3 regions of the Bacillus sp. KH172YL63 genome follow, and region 1 is predicted to be linked to each of the others. Evidence: riboswitches for the same ligand, from Rfam matches in the RefSeq annotation. Region 1 holds a riboswitch; each other region holds the start of a gene.
The links. Region 1 has a riboswitch for S-adenosylmethionine ahead of KH172YL63_RS16655 (methionine ABC transporter ATP-binding protein). Riboswitches for the same ligand answer to the same signal wherever they lie in the genome.

Region 2: it holds a riboswitch for S-adenosylmethionine, as region 1 does, so the genes downstream of both, KH172YL63_RS08670 (methionine biosynthesis PLP-dependent protein) here and KH172YL63_RS16655 (methionine ABC transporter ATP-binding protein) in region 1, are expected to answer to the same signal.
Region 3: it holds a riboswitch for S-adenosylmethionine, as region 1 does, so the genes downstream of both, KH172YL63_RS19210 (O-acetylhomoserine aminocarboxypropyltransferase/cysteine synthase family protein) here and KH172YL63_RS16655 (methionine ABC transporter ATP-binding protein) in region 1, are expected to answer to the same signal.

What each region holds. Positions count from the first base shown of each region.
Region 1 is NZ_AP022842.1:3,255,906-3,263,744, forward strand. It holds gene KH172YL63_RS16650 (methionine ABC transporter permease) at 1-236, opposite strand, end outside; gene KH172YL63_RS16655 (methionine ABC transporter ATP-binding protein) at 244-1,269, opposite strand; SAM riboswitch class I at 1,378-1,482, opposite strand; gene KH172YL63_RS16660 (MgtC/SapB family protein) at 1,658-2,179, opposite strand; gene KH172YL63_RS16665 (hypothetical protein) at 2,270-2,479, opposite strand; gene KH172YL63_RS16670 (Lrp/AsnC family transcriptional regulator) at 2,501-2,980, opposite strand; gene KH172YL63_RS16675 (multinuclear nonheme iron-dependent oxidase) at 3,271-4,104, opposite strand; gene KH172YL63_RS16680 (MFS transporter) at 4,079-5,308, opposite strand; gene KH172YL63_RS16685 (hypothetical protein) at 5,295-5,999, opposite strand; gene KH172YL63_RS16690 (GNAT family N-acetyltransferase) at 6,808-7,254, opposite strand; gene KH172YL63_RS16695 (cupin domain-containing protein) at 7,476-7,757, opposite strand; gene KH172YL63_RS16700 (TRAP transporter large permease) at 7,803-7,839, opposite strand, start outside.
Region 2 is NZ_AP022842.1:1,744,839-1,752,677, reverse strand. It holds gene metH (methionine synthase) at 1-921, opposite strand, end outside; gene KH172YL63_RS08680 (bifunctional homocysteine S-methyltransferase/methylenetetrahydrofolate reductase) at 902-2,749, opposite strand; gene metC (cystathionine beta-lyase) at 2,766-3,950, opposite strand; gene KH172YL63_RS08670 (methionine biosynthesis PLP-dependent protein) at 3,943-5,070, opposite strand; SAM riboswitch class I at 5,157-5,266, opposite strand; gene KH172YL63_RS08665 (zinc-dependent alcohol dehydrogenase) at 5,624-6,757, shown strand; gene KH172YL63_RS08660 (tryptophan--tRNA ligase) at 6,799-7,791, opposite strand.
Region 3 is NZ_AP022842.1:3,750,428-3,758,266, forward strand. It holds gene KH172YL63_RS19195 (sugar transferase) at 1-553, opposite strand, end outside; gene KH172YL63_RS19200 (S41 family peptidase) at 899-2,353, opposite strand; gene metX (homoserine O-acetyltransferase MetX) at 2,521-3,582, opposite strand; gene KH172YL63_RS19210 (O-acetylhomoserine aminocarboxypropyltransferase/cysteine synthase family protein) at 3,619-4,914, opposite strand; SAM riboswitch class I at 5,273-5,391, opposite strand; gene KH172YL63_RS19215 (trans-sulfuration enzyme family protein) at 5,487-6,626, opposite strand; gene KH172YL63_RS19220 (DUF302 domain-containing protein) at 6,730-7,110, opposite strand; gene KH172YL63_RS19225 (redoxin domain-containing protein) at 7,189-7,770, opposite strand; gene KH172YL63_RS19230 (hypothetical protein) at 7,763-7,839, opposite strand, start outside.

The DNA.
Region 1 (7,839 bases):
ACCAACCGGGTAAACGGGATGATCGCGACCATCAGGATGATGAACGGGATTGACCGGAACACGTTGATGATGCTGCTCAATACGGAAAAGACGGCTTTGTTTTCAAGCAAGTGTCCCTTTCTCGTCACCACGACGATGATGCCGAGGGGAAGGCCGATGAGTGTGGCGAACAGAAGGGAAAATGACACCATCGCCACCGTATCCCATGTCGCTTCAATAATCTTTGGCCAAAACAATTCCCAATTAACTTGCACGCTTCTCCACCTCGCTTACGAATAATCTGTTTCTCCAATAATCCAGGATTTCTTCCGTTTCGCTCCTGCTGCCGATGATCTGGACGATGAGATTCCCGAACGGCTGACCCTGGAGTTCTGTGATCTGCCCGAATAATACATTGATGTGGGCGTTGAATGCTTTTGCCGTCTCAGAAAGGATCGGCAGGCCCGTTGAATCTCCTTTGAAAATGAGGCGGCAGATGCGCCCTTCCTTGCTGTCATTCAATTTGTCGAGAACCGATGCCGGCAGCTGATCATTCATGACACTTTTCACAAAGTTTTTCGTCGTCGAGGTCTGCGGGTTGGAAAAGATATCGAACACGCTTCCCTCTTCCACGATTTCTCCATTTTCCATCACCGCGACCTTATCACAGATTTCCCGGATGACCCCCATTTCGTGGGTGATCATCACGATTGTAATCCCATACTCCCCGTTGATTCTTTTTAATAGATTCAAAATTGATTCGGTCGTCTGGGGATCCAGTGCGGATGTGGCTTCATCGCAGAGGAGAATCGATGGCGAGGTCGCGAGGGCCCTTGCAATCCCCACCCTCTGCTTCTGACCGCCTGACAGCTCGTCGGGATAATGCTTCGCTTTATCTTCAAGTCCGACAAACGCGAGCAGCTCCTTGACCCTTTCACTGATTCTTTCTTTCGGCCACTTTGCAAGTTTCAGAGGATAGGCGATATTCCCTGCCACCGTCCGGGACTGAAACAGATTGAAATGCTGAAAAATCATCCCGATCCGGTGCCGCTCCTTCCTCAGATCAATCGCCGACTGATCCTTCAGGCTGCGCCCCTCTATGAAAATATCACCCGATGAAGGTTTCTCTAAAAAATTGAGACAGCGGACAAGCGTGCTCTTACCCGCCCCGCTGAACCCGATCACGCCATAAATCTCTCCCTTTTTCACCTCGAAGGAAACATTCTTCAAAGCATTGAACGGGCCATCCTTCGTCTCGAATACTTTCGTAACATTCTGAACTCTGATCATACAGGACCTTCTCCTTTCGCTATGTATCCCTCTTACTTGTGCTTCCGGCCAAATAAAAAGTGCCCCCCTTCATAAGAAGAGAGGCACAAATATGTAGATGTCCCGCTCTTCTCATCTTTCAAGTCACATGACTTGATGGAATTGGCACGGTATTCATAAGAACCCGTTGCCGAGGTATCACAGGGCCAGTCCCTCCACCTCTCTGGATAAGAAGATATCGCTTTATTTAATTAATGTTATGATGCGTTTAAGCATTAGGGTAATGGTATAGAATTTCCATTGTTTTGTCAACAATGTTTTTTGAATATTTCATAAAAAACTAAAAAAACTGACCTCAGTCCCAGGTCAGTTTTGCCGCAATACAGAGTGGAGAGAACAGGCCTCGAGCCTACTCCTCATCCTTCTCTTCCTCTTTTTTCTTCCCCATCTTCGGCAGCCGCACGGTCGTCATTTCCCGGCCTTCGAAAATGTTCCCGATCCTCGTTGTGATGAACGTGATCAGGGTCGCGAAGATGACGATCCCGTAAAAGCCTGCCCCAATCCCGATGCCGACTCCACCTACGTAGAAAATCATCGCAGCGGAAGTGAGTCCTTTTACCCGCAGGCCGTCTTTCAGGATCACACCTGCACCTAAGAAACCGAGCCCTGAAACAATTTGAGCCGCAAGCCGGAAAGGATCCATCATCTTCCCGCTGTCCGGCTGACTGAGCATTTCCGCCCCTTCAATCGAAACGATCGTGATCAACGTACAGGCCACCGCCACATACGTATACGTCTTTAACCCGGCAGGCTTATTTTTCGACGTCCGGTCCCATCCGATCACGAACCCCAGGACCGCACTCACCACAATCCGGAAATAAATATCATGCTGCCAGAAGAAATCCGCTGCTGCATTGATGATATGTGACATGGTGAAATCCTCCTCCTGTGCAAGATTGCTATTTGTAGAATATTTTTTTATCGTACACTAAATTATTTGGTATAGAAAGGGTATGTCCAATCAAAGTTTCCCTTCTCTCATCCACTTGGCAATCCTTATACTGCCAAATACCGCTACTGCAAATATCAATATAGTAAGAACGACATATATGTTCAATGCGTTGATTTCTTTCAAACCATTATCATTTCCGGTTATAAAAAATAGTAAAAAGATAAAAGCAATGTAAAGCAGCACATTGGGTATAATCCAGGCTATTCTCAATTTATTCATACACAACACCTTTATTATAAGTTATTCCCCATGTATCGGCAGCACCGTCGAATCCTTGATCTCCCGGAGCGCCAGGCTCGTCTGGATCTTCGTGATCCCCATTTCATTCAGCCGCCTGATAAAGAGCTCGAGCCCCTTCCGATCCTTGCAGGCAACCTTCAGGAGATAATCGTATTCGCCGGTCAGACAGTGACATTCCAGCACCTCTTTCATCGCTTCCAATGTCTCCTCCAACGCTTCCAGCTTCTCCGTCCGGTGCTCATTCGTACTCATGAACACAAAGCACAACAAATCAAATCCAAGCTTCTCATGATTCAGTATCGCTACCTGCTTCTTGATATACCCTTCCGTCTCCAGCCGCTTGATCCGAGCATGCACGGCCGGTGCGGACAAATTGACCCGCTTCGATAATTGGAGATTGCTCAAATTCCCGTCCTTTTGCAGCAAATCCAACAGCTGCAGATCCATCTGATCAAGGACCCTGCTTACGATTGATTCCATGGTTGGTGTCTCCTTTGTGAATTGATGGTTAGTGGGGGGATGTGGTGAAGATTTGTAAGCTATTACTCTTAGATACTTTTATTTGTTTTGGTTTTTCTTATTATACTATACAACAAAGAAGCACAAGCACGGGGACGGTTCCCGTGCTTCCATACACTTTGACGTAATGCAGGCGTGCAAAATCATGGTTCATCCATTTTTGCGTGTTTACCTGCTTCATTTTACGAAAGGTTCAACTACTTACCATACAAAAAAGACGCCTGTCCTCATAAGGATCAGGCACACATAAACTATAGAATATAATTGGCTTGAAACATTTGTTTTAATCTTTTTAAATCTTCTTTTACATCTTTGGTTCCTTCAAGATTCATATCTCTTTCAAGGTTAATCGTATGTACAGGGGCATTCTCCAGAATATATTCCAGTAATCTCCAGACTTCTTCATGAACAGGCTCAGCATGTGAATCGATGAGAATACCATCCATTTCTGTGAAACCGGCAATATGCAAGTGGTTAATCTTTTCCTTTGGTAGAGCATCAAAGAATTGATAAGGATCATAATCGTGATTGACTGAATTTACATAGAGATTAGAAACATCCAACAACATACCTATCTCTGTTTCGTTTAATAATCTGACCCAGAACTCACATTCACTATAAACATTATTGGGCCAGTTGAATTGGTATGTGATATTTTCCAGATAAAGTTGCCTGCCAACATGGTGGTGAAAGTGACGCGCTTTGTCTTTAAGTAAATGGATGGATTCGTCTATAAAGAAGGATGGAATAAAGTCAGTCAAAGAATATTCCCCCACACTGCTAACGGCAAGGTGATCCGTAATAAAGGGGGCATTGATCTCGTTACTCAGCTCTATCAGCCTATCCAATTTCCTTTCATTGATATCTTCGAATGTAGCCATAGATAAAGACAAACTATGAGCCACCAGGGTAAAGTCCCTTTTCAGCCTGGAAAGTTCTTCATTCGTACTTGGATGATAAAACAATTCAGGTGATATTTCTAAGAAATCCACCATTTCCTTTAAATCGTCCAGTTGATCTGCAAATTCATTTCGGTAGCTTATTCCTACCCCCCTTAAACTATGCAATGGAGTCACCTTCTTCACGAATCGTTTTCTCATTTGATAAGAGAATTTTAAATGAATAGTTCACCCGGAAAAGGGAGAGTATGGTAAAGATGATCAAGAAAGATACAACTCCGAATTCATCTATGATCAAGTAAGAAATCGGTATAAAGATTAGTTTACTAAGGTCGCTTAGAGCAATGGTAATGGATTTGTATTTGGCTTTCATATGGTTAGGGGCTTTAATGAATATTTCAGCCCGTAACAGATTATTGATGATCGGGGTCCCGAATGTAAATAATGAAAAGCCGATCAAATAAAAGATTGGAACGGGCGATGCAGTCATCATGATTAATCCCCCGACAATGAGGGCGTTTGAAGTGATGAGGAGCTGTAACTTTGACCACTTGTAAACATCCACTTTTGATAAAAGCATGTTGGCAAGGATCGATCCGATGCCTCCAATGATCCAGAACCCTGAGAATACGGCTGTACTTGCATCGTACCTTAAATCTAACACGAATACAGAAACGCTTATAATAATCGGGGTAATCATACCATTGATCGTCTCTAATATACTTAACTCGGATAATGTTTTACTCTTCCAGACACTGATAAAAGATTCCTTCAGATTATGCAATATTTTAGTTGGATTTCTATCGCTCACTGTATCGATCGTTTCATCTTTCACGTAAGATTTCTGAATAAAAAGGACGATTCCCAAACTAATAACATATGTAGCTAAATCGAAAAGCAATGCATTGGCCGCAAAGAGTTTGAAAAATACCGGCCCAAGACCAAACCCAAGTGTTTTTGCAGACAAGAACCAAGAATTTCTGGCACTAATGTGCTTGACTAAGTTATCCCCTTCAATTAACTTATTCATCCAGATGTTCTGTGCTAAAGCATTGGCTGAGCCAAATAACCCATTGAGTACCATAAGGGGAACAAGTAGATAGAACAGTTCTTGCTGAATGGCCAGGAAAAGGAAGGAAAAGGTAAAGATTGATCCAATGATGCACAGGATCATAATCGTGATTTTCTTGTATTTGTCTACGTAATATCCACCAAAGAAGGTTGTGACGATCCTTGCTATGGAGCTGGTGATAAATAAGAAACTGGTAAATAAAGGGGAACCTGTCAGGTAAAAGGCCAGGATCGGAAGGCCGGTCCATGTCAATGCGGATCCAAAGCTATTAATCGTACTTAGCGCAACGAGGAGATTCACAATTTTAGTGTGTTTCATATGATTCTGCCTTTCTAATAAGAAGATTAGGTATGTTCATCTGGATGATAAGTTCAGCGTTCTCTATATATTCAATCTTTCTGGACTCTTCTTTCGGAGAATAAATCAAATAGTCTACGGAAGGGTCATTTGTATCTGCAATCTCTTTTAGCCATTGGTAAATGTCACTTGTGATTTCATATATTTTTGTACTCTCTAAATAATGAGGCTGTACAAATAAAAAGTAAGTAGAATCAAACTCATCCTGAAACATTTCTGCTTCATACGGAAAAGAATAATCCATTTTAAGAACACTGGAAGATTTTGGGGTACTGGCTACTTTGTATTTTTCAATTTCATAATGGGTATATTGAATTAATTTCTCATCTAGTTGAGAAGATGTAAGATATGTATAAAATGCGCTCAGATCAGCTTCTACAGATTGCCCTTTAAATTCGTTTGCTGAAAAATAACCGGTCATGAGTTCTGTGAATCTTGAAGCCCCTAAATATTCTAGCGTTTTAGGCAGTACAGTTACAAATCTTCTTGTCCTGCTGTTTATGGTAAAGGATCTGAACCTATTAAACCCCTCAATATGTAAACCATAGAACAGGGAACGATGATCTGCTTCTCGAACTTCCTTAAAATCTCTTTCATTCACTGTTGCCTTCATAAGCTTTAACTGTGCTTCACGTAAATCCGTTCTATTCATCTTATCCCCCTTAACAAACGAAAGAGGCAGGAATCTGCCTCTTTAGCCTTTTTGCTAGTATGCATGTCATTATTTAATTGGAGCAGCTCCATCGTCCATGCAGATCTCTTGAATCTTTTTCACTTGCTCTTCTTTAACTAATTTCATCATGAATGACCTCCCTTATGTAAAATATTAGACTAATTACCGCGGATAAAAGTCCTATACAATGTAACATTATGTAAATCTATGAACAATTTGGATTTTTATGTATGTACACTTGTCAGGGCGGACTATTAAGCAGGATACTCCAATATATTTGTATATTCGACATTTTTTATAACTCTAGTTATATTTTATAGATGTTACCAGATTTTACAAAGTGGATTAGCCGGAATAATATGTTCAAAAATGTGGCTTAAACTATCATGTAAGATAGTTTGGACAGATTGTAAAAGCATCCTTAACCCTCCTGTACTTTACTTCAAAATCAACCCTCTAATATATATAATAAGCAGTAAACGTTAATCCGTTTTGAACTATGAGAATCAGGATCTGGTCGATTATTTGAAAAAAATCCTCCTGTCTCACGTTAAATATAGCCAACATAAAAATAAAGAGTATGATGATGGAAGAATAATATATTCTTTTATATGTAAAGCCCTTTTTTGAAAAATAGCCAAAAAGGTGAGCACGGGGACGGTTCTTGTGCTTCTTGTCATTCAACAGAATGAACCAATGTGAACAAGGGGGAACACCTTTCATAGAGAAGCAACAGAACCGTCCCCATGCTCTCAAAAACCAAGCCACGGTACCTGTCCCCGTGGCTTCAATAATTCTTCAACACCATATCAATATGCGGAATCCCATCATCCAGATAGGTTTCCGTTACCGCCCTGAATCCAAACGATTCATAGAACGCCCGCAAATATTCCTGCGCCTGGATCTTCACCGTTTGTTCCCCCCACTCATCATGGATGAAAGCCAATCCTCTTGTCATTAACTCGCTTGCGAAACCTTTTCCACGATAGGCTTCCTTCACGAGGACTCTTCCTATGGACGGTTCTGTGTATGAAACGCCTGCAGGTAGAAGCCGGGCATATGCAACCACCTCACCGTTCTCTTCTTTATAAAGGTGATGGGCGTGCAGATCTTTTCCGTCGACTTCAAGGTAGGGACAATTTTGTTCCACTACAAAGACCTGGGTTCTTACTTGTAGCATTTCGTATAGTTCGTAATTTGATAGCTCATTAAAGCTCTTCACCTTCCAGCTCATATATAGAACACCCCTACTATATTATTTTTTGAGTAACAACCGGACACCTTGATCTGTTTACCTCAGCTTCCTGGAACGATGATATTCATCAATGGAGTTATTATAGCAGTTTCTTTAGGACAATGGAGACCGTGTATCCTGGCTACTTTGATTGGAAAGTCGCGCTTCTCCCCCACTAAAAAAAGCCTCACTCCATATAATGAAGTGAAGCTCTGTCTACTCTATCCCTGCAGCAGATCCTTTCGAATCGGGGAAAACATATCCAATATCACACATTCTTCTAGTACTTTCACTCTGTGCTTAATGCTCGATGGGATATATTGCGTATCCCCTTGCTTCAGGACTCTCTTGTTTCCATTCACTTCAAATTCAACCTGTCCTTTTTCTATGAAACTTAATTGTTCTTCCGGATGCTGATCTATCTCACCGACAAATCCCTCTGCCAGTTCAACTTTTACTAGCATCATCGAGCCTTCACTGCTCAATACTTTTCTTTTTACCATTGCTGCCCACTCTCCTTTTTATTTCTGTTACCCAAGAAAAAACGATCAGAATAAGCTTGGGTTTATTAATTTAGGAAGATAG
Region 2 (7,839 bases), 1.5 Mb from region 1:
ATTCTTCACGGCTTCTGAAAGGGCAGAGATATGTTCAGGCGTCGTACCGCAGCAGCCTCCAACAAGGTTCAACCAGCCTTTCTCGGCAAAACCTTTCATTTTCACACTTAATGACTCGGCCGTTTCATTATAATTACCCTCTTCGTCCGGTAATCCTGCATTGGGATAGCAACTAACATAGGATGTGGCGAGATTCGATAAAGTCCTGATATGGTCACGCATGAACTCAGGGCCCGTCGCACAATTCAGGCCAACCACCAATGGATTTAAATGCTCCAGGGAAATATAAAATGATTCGATATTCTGACCGGCCAGTGTCGTTCCCATTGGCTCAATCGTACCTGATAATAAGATGGGAATCTCGATCCCCCTTGATGCAAATGCCGATCGTATTCCGAGATTCGCGGCTTTCACATTTAAGGCATCCTGACTTGTTTCAAGGAGCAGCACATCCACTCCCCCGTCAAGGAGGCCTTCGGCTTGAATGCGATAATTCTCTGTCAGCTCGTCAAAACTGATCCCCCCTGTAACCGATAGTGTCTTGGTTGTGGGGCCGAGGGACCCGGCGACAAATCTGGGCCATTCAGGTGTAGTAACAGCATCTGCTGCATTCCTGGCTATTTCTGCTGCCACCCGGTTGATTTCATACGCCTTATAGCCAAGATCATATTCATCAAGCACGACAGGCGTTGCACCAAATGTATTCGTTTCAATCACATCAGCCCCTGCCTTCAGGTATTCTGAATGTATGCGGTGAATGACTTCCGGAGCTGTCAATACAAGGTTTTCATTACACCCTTCAAACGCTTCCCCGCCAAAATCTTCAGGGGATAGATTGGCCTGCTGAAGCATTGTTCCCATCGCCCCATCAAGGACAAGTATTTTCTTTCTCAGTTGTTCTTCAAATAATGTGATGGCCATAGGGAACCTCTCTTTCTGCATTGAGTTGTTGGATATGCTGGATCAATTCGATACTCATGTCGTATCTTACAAATGGTGTGATAAGATAAATCCCGTTGAATAATTCAAGTGCTGTTTCAAGCAGGTCTTTGGCCATTTCCATTCCGACCGACCTTGTTATGACAGGATCAGCACCCGCTTCTTTCATTCTTCTCCTTGTTTCTTCAGGAACGTTGATGCCCGGTACTTCATGATGAAGAAACTCGGCATTTCTAGAACTGATCAGAGGCATGATCCCGATGAAGATGGGAATGTCCAGATGCTTCGTAGCTTCGTGAATTTGCATCAGCTGATTCCTTCCAAAGACCGGCTGAGAAATGAAATAATCTGCACCGGCCTTCTTTTTCTTTTCCAGTCTTTTAACAGAAGCGTCCAGATGTCGGAAATTCGGATTGAATGCAGCCCCCACCGAGAATCTTGTTTTCTCCCTTAATGATTTACCCGAAAAAGATAAACCTTCATTATTCTGTTTAATCAACTCTATGAGTTCAAGGGAAGATAAATCATACACTGAAGCCGCTCCCGGAAAATCCCCGATCTTTGCAGGGTCACCGGTGATTGCGAGTATGTTATGGATGCCAAGCGTATGAAGCCCCATCAGGTGGGATTGAAGTCCGATCAAGTTCCGGTCCCGGCACGTAATATGAACGAGCGGGGTAAGGTCATATTTCGAGTGGATCAGATTCCCAATGGCATCATTGCTGATACGAGGTGAGGCAAGCGGATTATCAGCAAGGGTCAACGCATCGATTCCTGCCTCCTTCAAAGCCTTCGCCCCTTGAAAAAACAATGTGGTATCGAGATGTTTCGGCGGATCGAGTTCCACAATGATTGTTTTCTTTTCCTTCACTTGTTCATGAAGCAGTTTCCCCCTGATTGCTGGTGAAGAAATTTCCACGGCTTTTTTTCTTTTCACCACTTTTTCAGTCACCGGTTCCCTGCTCTTTAATTTTTCGGCAACAGACCGGATATGGTCGGGTGTTGTACCGCAACAGCCGCCGATGATCCTTGCCCCCTGCAGCCTCAGTTCATTACTGATATCCCCGAAATACCCCGGTTCAGCAGAATAATAGAAGCGGCCTTCTTCATAGTTCGGGAGACTTGCATTCGGATAAACCGATAAGAAAGCTGTTTTCGGTAATGGGACCTCTTCCAGTGAGTTGACCATATGAAACGGTCCCATTCGGCAGTTTATTCCTGCGACATCCGCTCCGAGTAACTCCAGCTGCTTCAGCGCTTCCCCTACCTCCATGCCATTTTGCAGCACACCGGTTTCATGAAGGGAAACTTGTGCAACCACAGGGATGTCTGCTTCACGTTTGGCAATTTTCAATACAGTTGTCAATTCTTCAAAGTCATAATACGTTTCAAGCAAGAGCCCGTCGACGCCCTCCAATAATAAACAATAAAGCTGTTCCCGAAAGCTTCTTTTGATTTCCTCCAAGGGGACATTTTGCTTGATCCCCCGGATCCCGCCGACGGTGCCAAGAACGTATGTGTCCTGACCTGCTGCTTTTCTGGCAAGACGGACCGCCGCAGTGTTTATTTCCTTCACAGAGTCCTCAAGGCCGTACCTTGACAGCTTCTGATAGTTCGCTCCGTACGTATTCGTTTGAATGATATCGGCTCCAGCTTCGATATATTCCCTGTGAACCTTTACCACTTCATTCGGATGAGACAGATTCAACTCTTCAAAGCATCGGTCCACTCCGTATGAGTACAGCAGGGTCCCGATCGCCCCGTCTGCGATCAGTATCTTTTCTTTCAGTGCATCCAGTAACGGTTTCAACACATTCCCTCCTTCTCTATAAATTAATGACGCTGTTTCCTTTATTTCTATTTAAACTGTCCAGCCCCTGTTCAAGGTCTTTTATAAGCTCCTCGGCGTTCTCAAGCCCTACCGAGAGCCTCAATAATCCATCGGTGATTCCCCGCCTTTCCCTTTCTGCTTTCGGCATAGAGGCGTGGGACATCCTGCTAGGGTAGGAAAGGATCGATTCGACCGCCCCGAGGCTTACTGCAAAAACAGGTATATTGATATTCTCTATGAATCTTTTTACCTCTTCTTCTCCCTTTAACTTAAACGAAAGCACCGCTCCCGGACCTTCTGATTGGCGAATCTGAATCTCCCGTCCAGGATGATAGCTCAAACCTGGATAGTAGACTTCCTCGACTTCTTTTCTTTTCTCCAGAAACGTAGCGATCTTATAAGCCGATTCTGACGATTCCTTCAATCGTACATGAAGTGTTTTCAAACCTCTCAACAAAAGCCAGCAGTCCTGTGCACCCAATACGGCACCAAATGAATTTTGCAGGAAGGAAAGCTTCTCTGCAATTTCTTCACTTCCCGTCACAGCAAGGCCCGCCAGAACGTCGCTATGTCCGGCAAGGAATTTTGTTGCACTGTGCAGCACAACATCCACACCCAGGGAGATCGGCCTTTGAAGAAGGGGCGTCATGAATGTGTTATCCAGGAATGTCATACATCCATTCGCCCTTGCCAGCTTCACTACCCCTTGTATATCCGTGATGTTCAGGAGTGGATTCGATGGTGTCTCCATATAAATCACTTTTGTGTTTTCTTTGATTGAACAGGCGACTTCATGAAGATCTTTCATGTTTACGAACGAATAGTCTATGCCGAATTTGGTCAGGACTTCTGTGATCATGCGATAAGTTCCTCCATAAACTTCTTCAGATACAAGCACATGATCACCGCTCGATAATAATAAAAAGCTTGTTGAGATGGCCGCCATTCCCGATGAAAAGGCAAAGCCCCTCACGCCACCTTCAAGCTCAGCGATGGTTTCTTCCACTGTTTCCCTTGTCGGGTTTCCTGATCGGCTGTAGTCGTACTTGCCGTACTGATCAAAATCCTGTTGATGAAATGTGGTGGCATGATGTAACGGTGTTGAAACTGCCCCTGTTTCTTTATGGATACCGTGGGAATGGATGAGTGACGTCTGAATTGAAAATGGTTTTTTACTCATACGTATGCACCTCTTTTTCCAATTGATGAAAAACATTCTCCAAATCCTCGATTAAGTCGTCGATATGCTCGATTCCTACTGAAAATCTTAACAGCCGGTTACAAATGCCCAATTTGTTTCGTTCGTCTTCCGGAATATCCGCATGCGTCTGGGTGGCTGGATAGGTGATGAAACTTTCCACGCCGCCGAGACTTTCTGCAAACGTAATGACCTTTAACCTTTGAAGGAACGGGGAGACCCATTCTTCTTTTTCAAGGCGGAAAGAAAGCATGCCTCCCCTTCCCGGATACAGTACGTCCGTTACACACCGGTGTTCTTCAAGATAGCGGGCAAGTGCACGGGCATTTTCCTCATGTTGGCGCATTCTGAGGCTGAGTGTTTTCATCCCCCTCAGTAACAGCCAACAATCAAAGGGTGCCAACACCGATCCGATTGAATTTTGGATCGTATAGATTTTTTCAGCGAGCTCCCTGGACTGTACGATCACTGCCCCCGCCAATACATCATTATGTCCGCCCAGATACTTGGTGGCGCTGTGGACCACTATATCTGCCCCATCTGTTAATGGCTTCTGCAGAACCGGAGTATAAAACGTATTGTCTACGATCAGAAGTAACCCATTATCCTGCGCAAAGTGTGCAACTTCCGAAATATCAGCTTCATTCATCAACGGGTTGGTAGGCGTTTCAAGAAAAATCGCCCTCGTCCTTCCGTTCACTTTATTGGTGATGGCTGCAATATCACTTGTATCTACAAAATGAAAGATCATATCATACTGCTTCTCATATTGAGTAAATAAACGGTAACTGCCGCCATAGAGATCTTTCGAGACAACCAGTTCGTCCCCTGAAGAGAAAAGGCACAAAACGGCCTGAATCGCTGCCATCCCTGAACTGAAGGCAAATCCACCATAACCTTCTTCCAGTCCGGCCAACACATCCTCTAACGTGGCTCTCGTCGGATTCCCTGTTCTTGAATAATCATAACCGGTCGATTGCCCGATTCCCTTATGTTCATAAGCGGTCGATAAATGAATGGGCGGACTCACCGCTCCCGTAGCAGGGTCCTTCCGGTTACCCGCTTGAACAAGCAACGTTTCAATATGTTTACTCACGTTCATTCTCTCCTTTTCTTCCACTGAAATCGAAAAGGGAAAAAACAAAAAACCTTCTTATAAAATAAGAAGGTTTTGTCTATTCTTTCTCCCTCTTATCGTCCAAGTTGACATCAACTTGCTGGAATTAGCACCATACCTGTAACTGCGGCTGGTTGCTGAGGTGTCGTCGGGCCAGTCCCTCTACCTCTCTAGATAAGAAATTATTTGATTGTGTGAAGTTTAACTTTCTCATACTTTATAACAAGTAAGCATGGCTGTCAATGAAAAGTGAGAATTTTTAAAAAAGAAACGCAATTACTTTTTATTCGCTATGACTCACAACCGGTCATTTAACAGAACAAACTTTAGATCAATGTGGAATGTTCTCATTGAATCTTCCACACCATGCATTTGGTAATTCATTCCATACTTATGCTTTTTCACACTGCTGGTTAGCAACGTTTATTGAACACCAAGGATGTGATCCCCTAAGGTTTAAAACATTCGTTGGTTTACGTCCCATGGAAATGGTGTATACACATAGAAGAATCTTACAAAATTGACAGGAGTGATGAAGGTGAAAGGTGTTACATTTCAAGGAAAAGAAAAAATGGTCGTGAAAGAAGTAGAGGACCCTGCCATTCAAGAACGAACAGATATGATTGTGAGAATTACGGCTAGTGGCATATGTGGTTCTGATCTTCATCTTTATAAAGGAGGGATCGAGCCTGAGAAGGATTACGTGGTTGGTCATGAACCGATGGGAATCGTAGAAGAGGTCGGACCTGACGTAAAAACACTGAAAAAAGGAGACCGCGTCGTTATCCCTTTCAACATTGGCTGTGGAAGCTGCTTTTTCTGCGAGAACCAGATGGAGAGTCAATGCGATGAGTCCAACCCTCATGGTGAGGTAGGGGGTCTGTTCGGTTTCACTGAAATGAACGGGGGATATCCCGGAGGTCAGGCTCAGTACTTACGCGTTCCTTATGCCGATTTCACATCATTCAAAGTCCCTGAATCAAGTCAGTTGGAAGATGAAAGCGTCCTGTTTCTGTCAGATGTCATCCCTACCGCCTTTTGGAGTGTAGAGCACAGTGGCGTCAAAAAAGGAGATACGGTCATCGTACTTGGGAGTGGGCCGATTGGATTGATGGCACAGAAATTCGCTAAATTGAAAGGTGCCGAAAGGGTCATCGCTGTCGACCAGGTCGATCACCGTCTTGATCATGCGAAACGGACCAATCAAGTGGACATCTATAATTTCAAAAACTATGAAGATATCGGCTCCCTTTTACATGAAGATACAAAGGGCGGTGCTGATGTTGTGATTGATTGTGTAGGGATGGATGGAACCGTCCAGCCAAATGAAACATTCGGTTCTGAGTTCGATAATCAGTTCGGGACAATCAGCCCGATTAAAACCGCTTCACAAGCCGTCCGTAAATTTGGGACTGTTCAGTTGACCGGCGTGTATGCAACGGAAGCCAACCGCTTCCCATTGGGAGATTTCTTCAGCCGAAATGTTTCTTTGAAAATGGGACAGGCACCTGTCATCCACCTGATGCCCAAACTATATGATATGATCGAGAACAATGAATTTGATCCTACAGACATCATCACCCATGTCCTGCCGCTGGAAGATGCCGCAAAAGGATATGATATTTTTGATAAGAAAGCGGATGGAAATATCAAAGTCATTCTTAAACCATAAATAAAGAGCCGCATCTTTCCCCGGATGCGGCTCTTTCCTGATCACATGCCAATTCTTTCTCTGATTTCCTTCATGAATGGAGTGATCTTTTCCCTCGCCCGTTCCGCTCCTCTTTGTAAAATCCGGTCGATTTCGTGCGGATTGGCCATCAATTCGTTATATCTGGACCTTGGTTTCTCTAAGTAGGAATCCATCACTTGAAACAGCTCTGATTTGGCTTCACCCCATCCGATTCCTGAATGATACTTTTCCTTCATGACAGCCGCTTGTTCAGGAGTTGAAAATTCTTTATATAAGGAAAAAATGATCGATGTGTCAGGATCTTTCGGTTCTTCAGGCAATGAAGAATCTGTTTTGATTTTATTGATTAATTTCTTCAGCTTTTTCGGTTCCTCAAATAGAGGTATCGTATTATTATAGCTTTTGCTCATTTTCCGGCCGTCCAATCCTGGTATGACAGCCGTATCTTCTTCTATGACATACTCTGGCAGAGTGAATGTTTCCCCGTAGACTTTATTGAAATTCTCAGCGATGTCCCGTGCAATTTCCACGTGCTGGACCTGATCTTTTCCCACCGGGACCAATTCTGTTTGAAAGAGGAGGATGTCTGCGGCCATCAGGATCGGATACGTGAACACCCCCATATTCACTCCATGATCGGACTCCCGGCCGGCAACGGCATTTTCTTCCACGATCGATTTGTAGGCATGGGCACGGTTCAATAATCCTTTCGGAGCAAAACATGCAAGTATCCAGCTTAACTCGAAGATTTCCGGAATATCCGATTGCCTGTAAAAGATCGACCTTTCTGGATCCAGGCCGAGTGCCAACCATGCAGCTGCCACACCGTAGGAAAGATCCTTCATTTCATCCCGGTCATGTATCTTTGTAAGACCGTGATAATCGGCTACGAAATAAGCTGTTTCATAGGTCTCGTAATCTGCAAGCTTCATGGCGGGTTTGATGGCGCCGATGTAATTTCCCAGGTGAATGCGTCCGGTTGGCTTGATGCCGGTCAGTACTTGTTTTTTCATAGCGATTCCCCTCTCTTTATGTTTTCAGGAACACAAAAAGGGCTCCCC
Region 3 (7,839 bases), 490 kb from region 1:
GCCGCAAAACGATGGAGAAAGTCTTCAACAGGATCTTGAAGTCCAATCCAATCGATTGATTATATACATAATACAAATCATATTCTATTTTTTGTCCGTGATTGATGTCGGATCGTCCGTTGATTTGGGCGAACCCGGTCATTCCAGGCTTAACAGCAAGGCGCTGCGCCTGATGATGATCATAGAAGTTGGTGATATGGGGGACTTCCGGTCTCGGGCCGACAATGCTCATGTCCCCTTTCAGCACGTTGAACAGCTGGGGGAGTTCGTCGAGACTCGTTTTACGGAGGATCTTTCCTAAAGGAGTGATATTGGGGTTGCTTCCCCGCTTGAAAACGAAGTCATCCGGGACTTTGTCTTTCCATTGATAGCTCACTGCTTTCGATTCTCTCATCGTTCTGAATTTATACATCGTGAACGGGGTATGATGGACACCTGAACGAACCTGCTTAAACAGGATCGGCCGTCCGTCGAAAATGAATATGAGTACAGAAATGATCAGGAAGAACGGGCTTAATAGTATGATAGAAACCAAGCTGATCAGAATATCCATTATCCGTTTACCATTCAGCCTCTCCCTTTCAAGGGTTACAGCCCTCCGATGGAAGGAAATGGTAGATTCTTTCATTTTATCCTGCTCTATCACGTTTCCTCACCTCCTTTAACATCCTCTATTAATCCAGGACTTTGTTAGTCTACTATATTTAGGAGAAGGACTATATATGCATTACTTTTCTTTCAATTTGTTGACACTTCACCTCCATATGGTTAATTAGAACCTAACATTGGTAAATTTAGTTATATTATTCGACACTCCTACCCAATACCCCTCCTTTTTTCCCAATAAACTTAAAAAAAGAGAAAGATTCTGAAAAATGGAATCTTTCTCTTTTATATTTTACTGAGCCGCCCGTTTTCCAGTACGGTCGATATATTCGAGGGCCGCCTGGAGTTGAAGGTCATTTTTGTCGTTTTGGACTGCTTCGAGAATTTCCTCCTGGAGGCGCTCTGCCGTCTTCGCATCGATGATTCCCGTGACGTCGAGGCTTTCCTGGATTTGAAAATCTTTTACGGCCCTTGCCGTTTTTTTGCTGAAATAACCATCCACCCGGTCCGGCGTAAAGCCGATGCCTTGCAGCATTTCCTGCGCATTTTTCACCTGTTCATTATTCGTTCCCTCTGTCAGTGGTTTATCCACTTGAAGCGGATGGGCGTAGAAATAATCAGGCTGCCTGACCGGGATATCCGGCTTGATCCCTTTTTTATGGATCCAATTGCCGTTTGGCGTCAGCCACTTGAACATCGTCAGTTTAATATTGCTTCCGTCCCCCATCGGCACCGCCTGCTGTACGGTCCCTTTTCCAAAGCTTTTCGTCCCGATCAGCGGATATCCTTCTGCCTCTTTCAGTGCGCCTGCAAGGATCTCAGAAGCTGAGGCACTTCCTTCATCAATCAAAACGACAACAGGGTACGCTTTTCGATCCTTGCTGTTAGAGAAGGATTTCAGTACTTCCCCGCTCCGTTCCTGAATCTGTACATAAGGTTTCTTCTCTGTGACGAACTGTTTCAGGATCTCTTGCACGCTGGAGAGGAGCCCACCCGGGTTGCCCCTCACATCCAATATCAACCCTTCCACTTTCTGCTTCTCAAGTTCATCCAGCTGTTTCTTAAAATCGACGGCAGTATTTTCCGAGAAGGTCGTAATCTGAATATAACCGGTCTTCTTGCCATTGACCTCTTTCACATCCGAGATCACCGTCTCAACCGGGATCTCGTCCCGTTTTACAGATACCTGGATCGGGTCATTCAATCCTTCCCTCGTAATGTCGAGCATTACTTCCGTCCCTTTCTTACCCCTGATCTTCAGCGTCGCTTCATAAAGATCAAGCCCTTCGATGCTGTTCCCATCCACCTTGATGATGCGGTCATTCGGCCTCAGTCCGGCTTTTTCCGCAGGAGAATTTTTAAAAGGTGCCACAATCAGCAACTTGCCATCCATGATCGTGACCTCTGCCCCTATCCCTTCAAAGGAAGAATCCAGGGCATCGTTGAATTGAGACGCCGTTTCCGCATCCATGTAAACCGAATACGGATCATCCAGCGTCTTCAGCATCCCTTGGATCGCCCCTTCGACCAGGCGGCCCTTGTCAACATCCTGATAAAATTTGTCGCTGATCAAGTCATAAGCCACTTCGACTTTGTGAAGCTTATCATTCAGCTCACCTTTTCCGTCAAATTGGGCAACGCCGTCCCCGGACTTACCGGTCCACTCCAAGCCGCCGTACATGCCCCCTGCACCGATCAGCATACTGACGATGATGGTGATGATGAACTTTCTGCCCGTCCACTTCATATATTCCCCTCCAGCTTATGTTTATCTTTGGCAATGACCAGGCGTTCAACCACAGCTGCCCGATCTCCAACGAAAAAAGACACCACACAAAAACGCGCTGAGGCGGTGCGATGTCTTTGCTTATTTCACTATATGCCGGAGAGGGACGAGTTATGATAAGGGGGGGTTCATTTCATGCCGGTAAATACTTCTTTTTTCAAATGGGAAGCGATGATCCCTCCCCACTTTTCAAATTCAACGAGGAAACCGTCATGGCCGAATTCTGTCGAAATAAAATAGTGGCGGCCGTTTGACGTCTTCTCGGTAAAATCCTTTAAATACTCAGGGGAATAGATGCTGTCGCCTTCATAGCTGATGGAAATCAGCTCGCTCGGATAAGTTCCGGCCACATGTTCAAGATCTCCCCTCCCCCGGGCGATATCATGGGTGTTCATTGCTTTCAGGAGCGTCAGATAGCTGTTCGGGTCAAACCTCCTTGCTAGCTTCTGTCCCTGATAATCCAGATAGCTTTCCACACTGAAGCGGTCATCCTTTTCCTCACGGCGGAACCGCTCGTCAAACAGCTCCCGTGTCCGGTACGTGACCATGCCGACCATCCTGGCAATCTCCAATCCTTTTATAAGTGAACCATCACGGTAATGTCCATTGCAAAAGGCAGGATCCCCTTCAATCGCGGTGATGCCGATGTGATTAAATGCAATCCCAAAGTCATTCAACCGGGGCGTGACCGCCAGTGCGAATACTTTACCGATGTAATCAGGATAAAGGACGCCCCACTCCAGTGCCTGCATGCCTCCCAACGAACCCCCTATGACCGCTTCTATACGGGGAACTGCAAGCAGCTTTAACGCCTCATACTGAGCGTTGACCATATCCCTGATCGTGATGCCAGGAAAGCTCGGACCGTACGGCTGTCCAGTATCCGGGTTTCTTGTCGTAGGCCCTGTGCTCCCTTCACATCCTCCCAGGACATTGAAAGAAATCACCTGATAGTGATTTGTATCGATATAAGAACCGGGCCCGATCAATCCATCCCACCAGCCCGGGCACTCATCCGTCCCCTTCACTATATGGGTCCCGGTGAGGGCGTGGCAGACAAGGATCACAGGACCCTCTTTATTTCCTGTACGTTCATATGCCAAATCGACATTCCGCAGCGTGGTGCCTGACTCTAATGTGAGGGATGGGAGAGATATGGAGCTGACTTCATACGCAGTGGACGCATCCATTTCTCCACCTCCTTTTTCAAGTTTGTCGTTTCTTCCTTATACAGGAGAGGTTTCCAGTGCCACTTCGATTGCGTGGTCAAGGTCCTCAATAAGATCCTTCGCCGATTCCAATCCAACAGAAAGCCTCACCAGATCCTCCGTCACGCCAGTCGCCCGGATTTCCTCGGCGTTCAACTGCTGGTGTGTCGTGGAAGCCGGATGGATGATCAATGATTTCGCATCCCCCACGTTCGCCACATGTGACCAAAGGGAAATATTGTCGACGACTTTCCGGCCCGAATCCCTTCCACCTTTGATGCCAAACACAACGATCGATCCGGCACCGTTTTTCAAATACTTCTCGGCAAGCCCGTGGGACGGATGCTGTGGGAGTCCCGGATATGACACCCATGCGATCCCTTGATGCTGATCGAGATGCTCGGCGATCTTCCGGGCATTTTCTGTATGGCGTTCAATGCGGAGATGGAGCGTCTCCAACCCCTGCAGGAGCAGGAACGCATTTTGCGGGCTCAGACATGCCCCAAGATCCCGCAGCAGCTGTACCCTCAATTTAGTAATGAAGGCGGCCGCACCCACATCCTGTGCGTAGCGCAATCCGTTATAGCTTGGATCCTCCTCGGTGAAGCCCGGGAACTTCTCATGATTCCAGTCAAACTTCCCGCCGTCGATCACCACTCCCCCAATCGCCGTCCCGTGGCCGCCGATCCATTTCGTGGCAGAATGGATGACAATATCTGCTCCCCACTCAATCGGCTTACAAATATACGGCGTCGCAAACGTGTTATCGATGATGAGCGGAATATGATGCTCATGTGCAACCTTCGCCACCGCTTCAATATCCAGCACGTGAAGACTTGGATTCCCGATCGTCTCCGCAAACACCGCCTTCGTTTTCTCAGTGATCCTCTTGCGGAAATTCTCCGGATCGGACGGATCTACGAAATGGACCTTGATGCCGTATTTCGGAAGCGTCGTGGAAAAGAGGTTATACGTCCCGCCATACAGATTTGTCGCAGCCACAATCTCATCACCTGCCTGCGCAATGTTCAGGATCGCCAGGGAAATCGCCGCCATCCCCGACGACACCCCAAGCGCCCCGATGCCGCCCTCGAGCAGTGCCAGGCGCTTCTCCAGCACATCGACCGTCGGGTTCATGATCCGGGTATAAATGTTCCCCGGCTCTTCAAGGGCAAATAATTTTGCGGCATGATCACTGCTGTCAAATACATAGGATGTGGTTTGGTAAATCGGGACCGCACGTGATCCTGTGGTCGGGTCCGGTTCTTGGCCTCCGTGAAGCAGTAGTGTGTCGAAGTCGAATGATTTGGTCATTTTGGGTTCCTCCTGTGGGTTGGGATTTTGGTTTGGTTAGGGTGTTGCCTAGGCATTTGCCTAGGGTTTTGCCTGTTGAATTTTGGGTGGATTTTGTCTGTTGAATTTAGGCTGATTTTTGACTGTTAAACTTTGAACGAATTTTAACTGTTGAATCCAAACTGATTTTTACTGTCAAACTTCAACCGAATTTTAACTGTTAAATCTAAGCTGATCTTTACCTGTCAAACTTCAACCGATTTTTAACAGGCAACAAAACCGGGCAAACCGCCCAGTCAAACTCCCCCCGATCCTCTACCGGAAAGAGCAAAACAAAAACCCCCTTCCTAAGAAGAGGGTCTAATTGAATAGGGTCCTCCTCTTATCTTTCAGGCAAATTGCCTGCAGGAATTAGCACCTTTTCATGAGACGCGATCTGCGCACATGAAGGTTGCCGGGTTTCATCGGGCCTAGTCCCTCCACCTCTCTGGATAAGAGCATGTAGTTGTCAATGTGTGATTTCTTGCGTTGAGATGAATTATAAAGGGTAACCGACCTCAGCGTCAAGGGTATTGTTAGAATTTTTTAATTATTTACTTTTCGACCGATTTTTTAACAGCTTCTTCAAATTGAGCGACGATGTCCTCCCCGTCTTCGATGCCGAGCGATATCCGGACGACGTGGGTGTTGATGCCGAGCTTTTTCTGGGCATCTTTCGGCAGGGCACGGTGGGATGTTCCGAGCGGGTAGGACACCGTTGTTTCGACACCGGCAAGGGAAGGAACGATTTTGATCCAGCCGAGGGACTTGAAGAAGGTGCTCATATCGCATCTTTCATCAAGCTCGATCGTCACGATCGCCCCGTTTCCTTTCGTCGATAAGTTTGTCGGGTAATAAACTTCTTTAATATCGGTGTTGCTGTGAAGCCATCCTGCCAGGGTTTCTGCGTTGCGGGCCTGGGTGCCGATCCGGAGCGCGAGGGTTTTTGCCCCTCGGCATGTCAGCCAGGCTTCGAATGGACTCAGATTGGAGCCGATGTTGACGACCTTCTCTCTTGCCTTCCTTACCAACTCTTCCTTTCCGACGACGACCCCGGCGGTGATGTCACTGTGGCCGCCGATATATTTCGTGGCGCTGTGTGCGACAAGATCCACCCCTTCAAGGTAAGGCTGTTGTAAAAACGGTGTCGCAAAGGTGTTATCAATCATGGTGAACAGATTGTGTTCTTGAGCGAGGTTCACCATTTGTTTGATATTCTCTACCCGCATAAACGGATTAGTGACTGTTTCACTGTATAGGAGCTTTGTTTGCGGGGTTAGGGCCGCTTCAATGCTATCTTTATCGGTAAAGTCGACGAAAGTGGTCAAGATGCCGAATGACTTCAGCTCTTCTTTTAGCATATGGAATGTGCCGCCGTATAAATCCTCGGCAGCCACGATATGATCACCTGAGCGGACAATGGCAAGGATGCCGACAAGGATGGCCGATAACCCTGATGATGTGGCCACTCCGGCCGGTGCACCTTCAAGGCCGGCAACCATGTTCCCCAGCTCATCTGTATTGGGATTCCCCGTTCTTGTGTAGAGATAAGGGGACTTCCCTTCATAGAAACCTTCAAGCTCTTCAAGGGAACTGAATGAGAAAGCGGACGTCTGATAAATCGGCGTCGTTTTACTGTGGATCTCCTCCGTTCCCTGTAACTGACTATGTACGACCTTCGTAGTGAAATTCATGTCTGTCATCCTTCCTGAATCGATGTATTTTTAAAAGTGTATCATATTCAGAAGATTGTGGCATGAAAAAAACCTGCTGCCGATCAAGGCAACAGGTTCTTCTTTATACGCGTTCCAAACATCCGATCAAACGGTTTTCAATATCGAGTGCAGTAGCCTTCAATTCATCAGAATCGACCATTTCAATCAGCTTGCTTGGCTTCGCCATACCGATCTTCGTTGTCCCTGATTCTGTGTAGACGGTCACTTTACAAGGGAGGAAGTAGCTGACGAGCATGCTCTCTTCAAGCACCTTCTTCGCTTCATGGGGATTACACACTTCCAATACGACGACTTCTTCGTTAAAGTCCAATCCTTTGTCATCAAGTTTTTGTGCCAGATCAAGATGCCACAGTACACCAAAGCTTTCCTCTTTCAGTGCCGCTTCCACTTTCTCGACTGCTTCCTTTACGCTCATTGAGACTTCCTTTGTATAATGAAACATAAAAACATCTCCTCCTGTCATTTTTATACCTCAGAGAGTATCGGATCAAACTACTTTTTGGGAGGTCCGTCCCTCCGGTTATTCCATTCCTTTGACCATTTTCTCCATCATGTCTTCGTTCATGGGGCCGACGATTTTGTGCTGGATGGTCCCATTGGTGTCGATCATGTAGGTGGTTGGGATGGTGAAGGCCCTGTACAATTCACCTGCATCGCCTGTTTCATCCATCAAGATCGGGAAGGTGAGGCCGTAGCCATCAACGAACTGCTGCACCGCTTTTTGGCCTTCATCCATGGAAGTCAAGTTGACGGCAAGGATTTCGACATTTTCCGATTCTGCCTTTTTTTCGTAGTATTTTTGCATATGTGGCATTTCTGCCTTGCAGGGCGGACACCACGTCGCCCAGAAGTTCAGGATCACCTTCTTACCCTGATAATCGGAGAGTCTCACACTTTCCCCGTCAAGGGTCTCAAGCGCCAATGCCGGTGCCTTGTCCCCTTTTGCAAGACCCTGCTCCGCATCCGAGAGATCCATCGATTCATTGGCTAATTGAGCGGCTTCTTCCTTTGCCTTTTTTTCCTGCTGATCTTGAAAGAAGTTCACCAGAAAGATCCCGATCAGAATCGCGACCACCGCCAATGCGAAATTCCGTTTATTCACTTTGTTTCCTCCTTACAAATAAAAGAAAGGTGAAGTATGCTGCTGCAACAAGGTAGGTCCAGTCGGCCG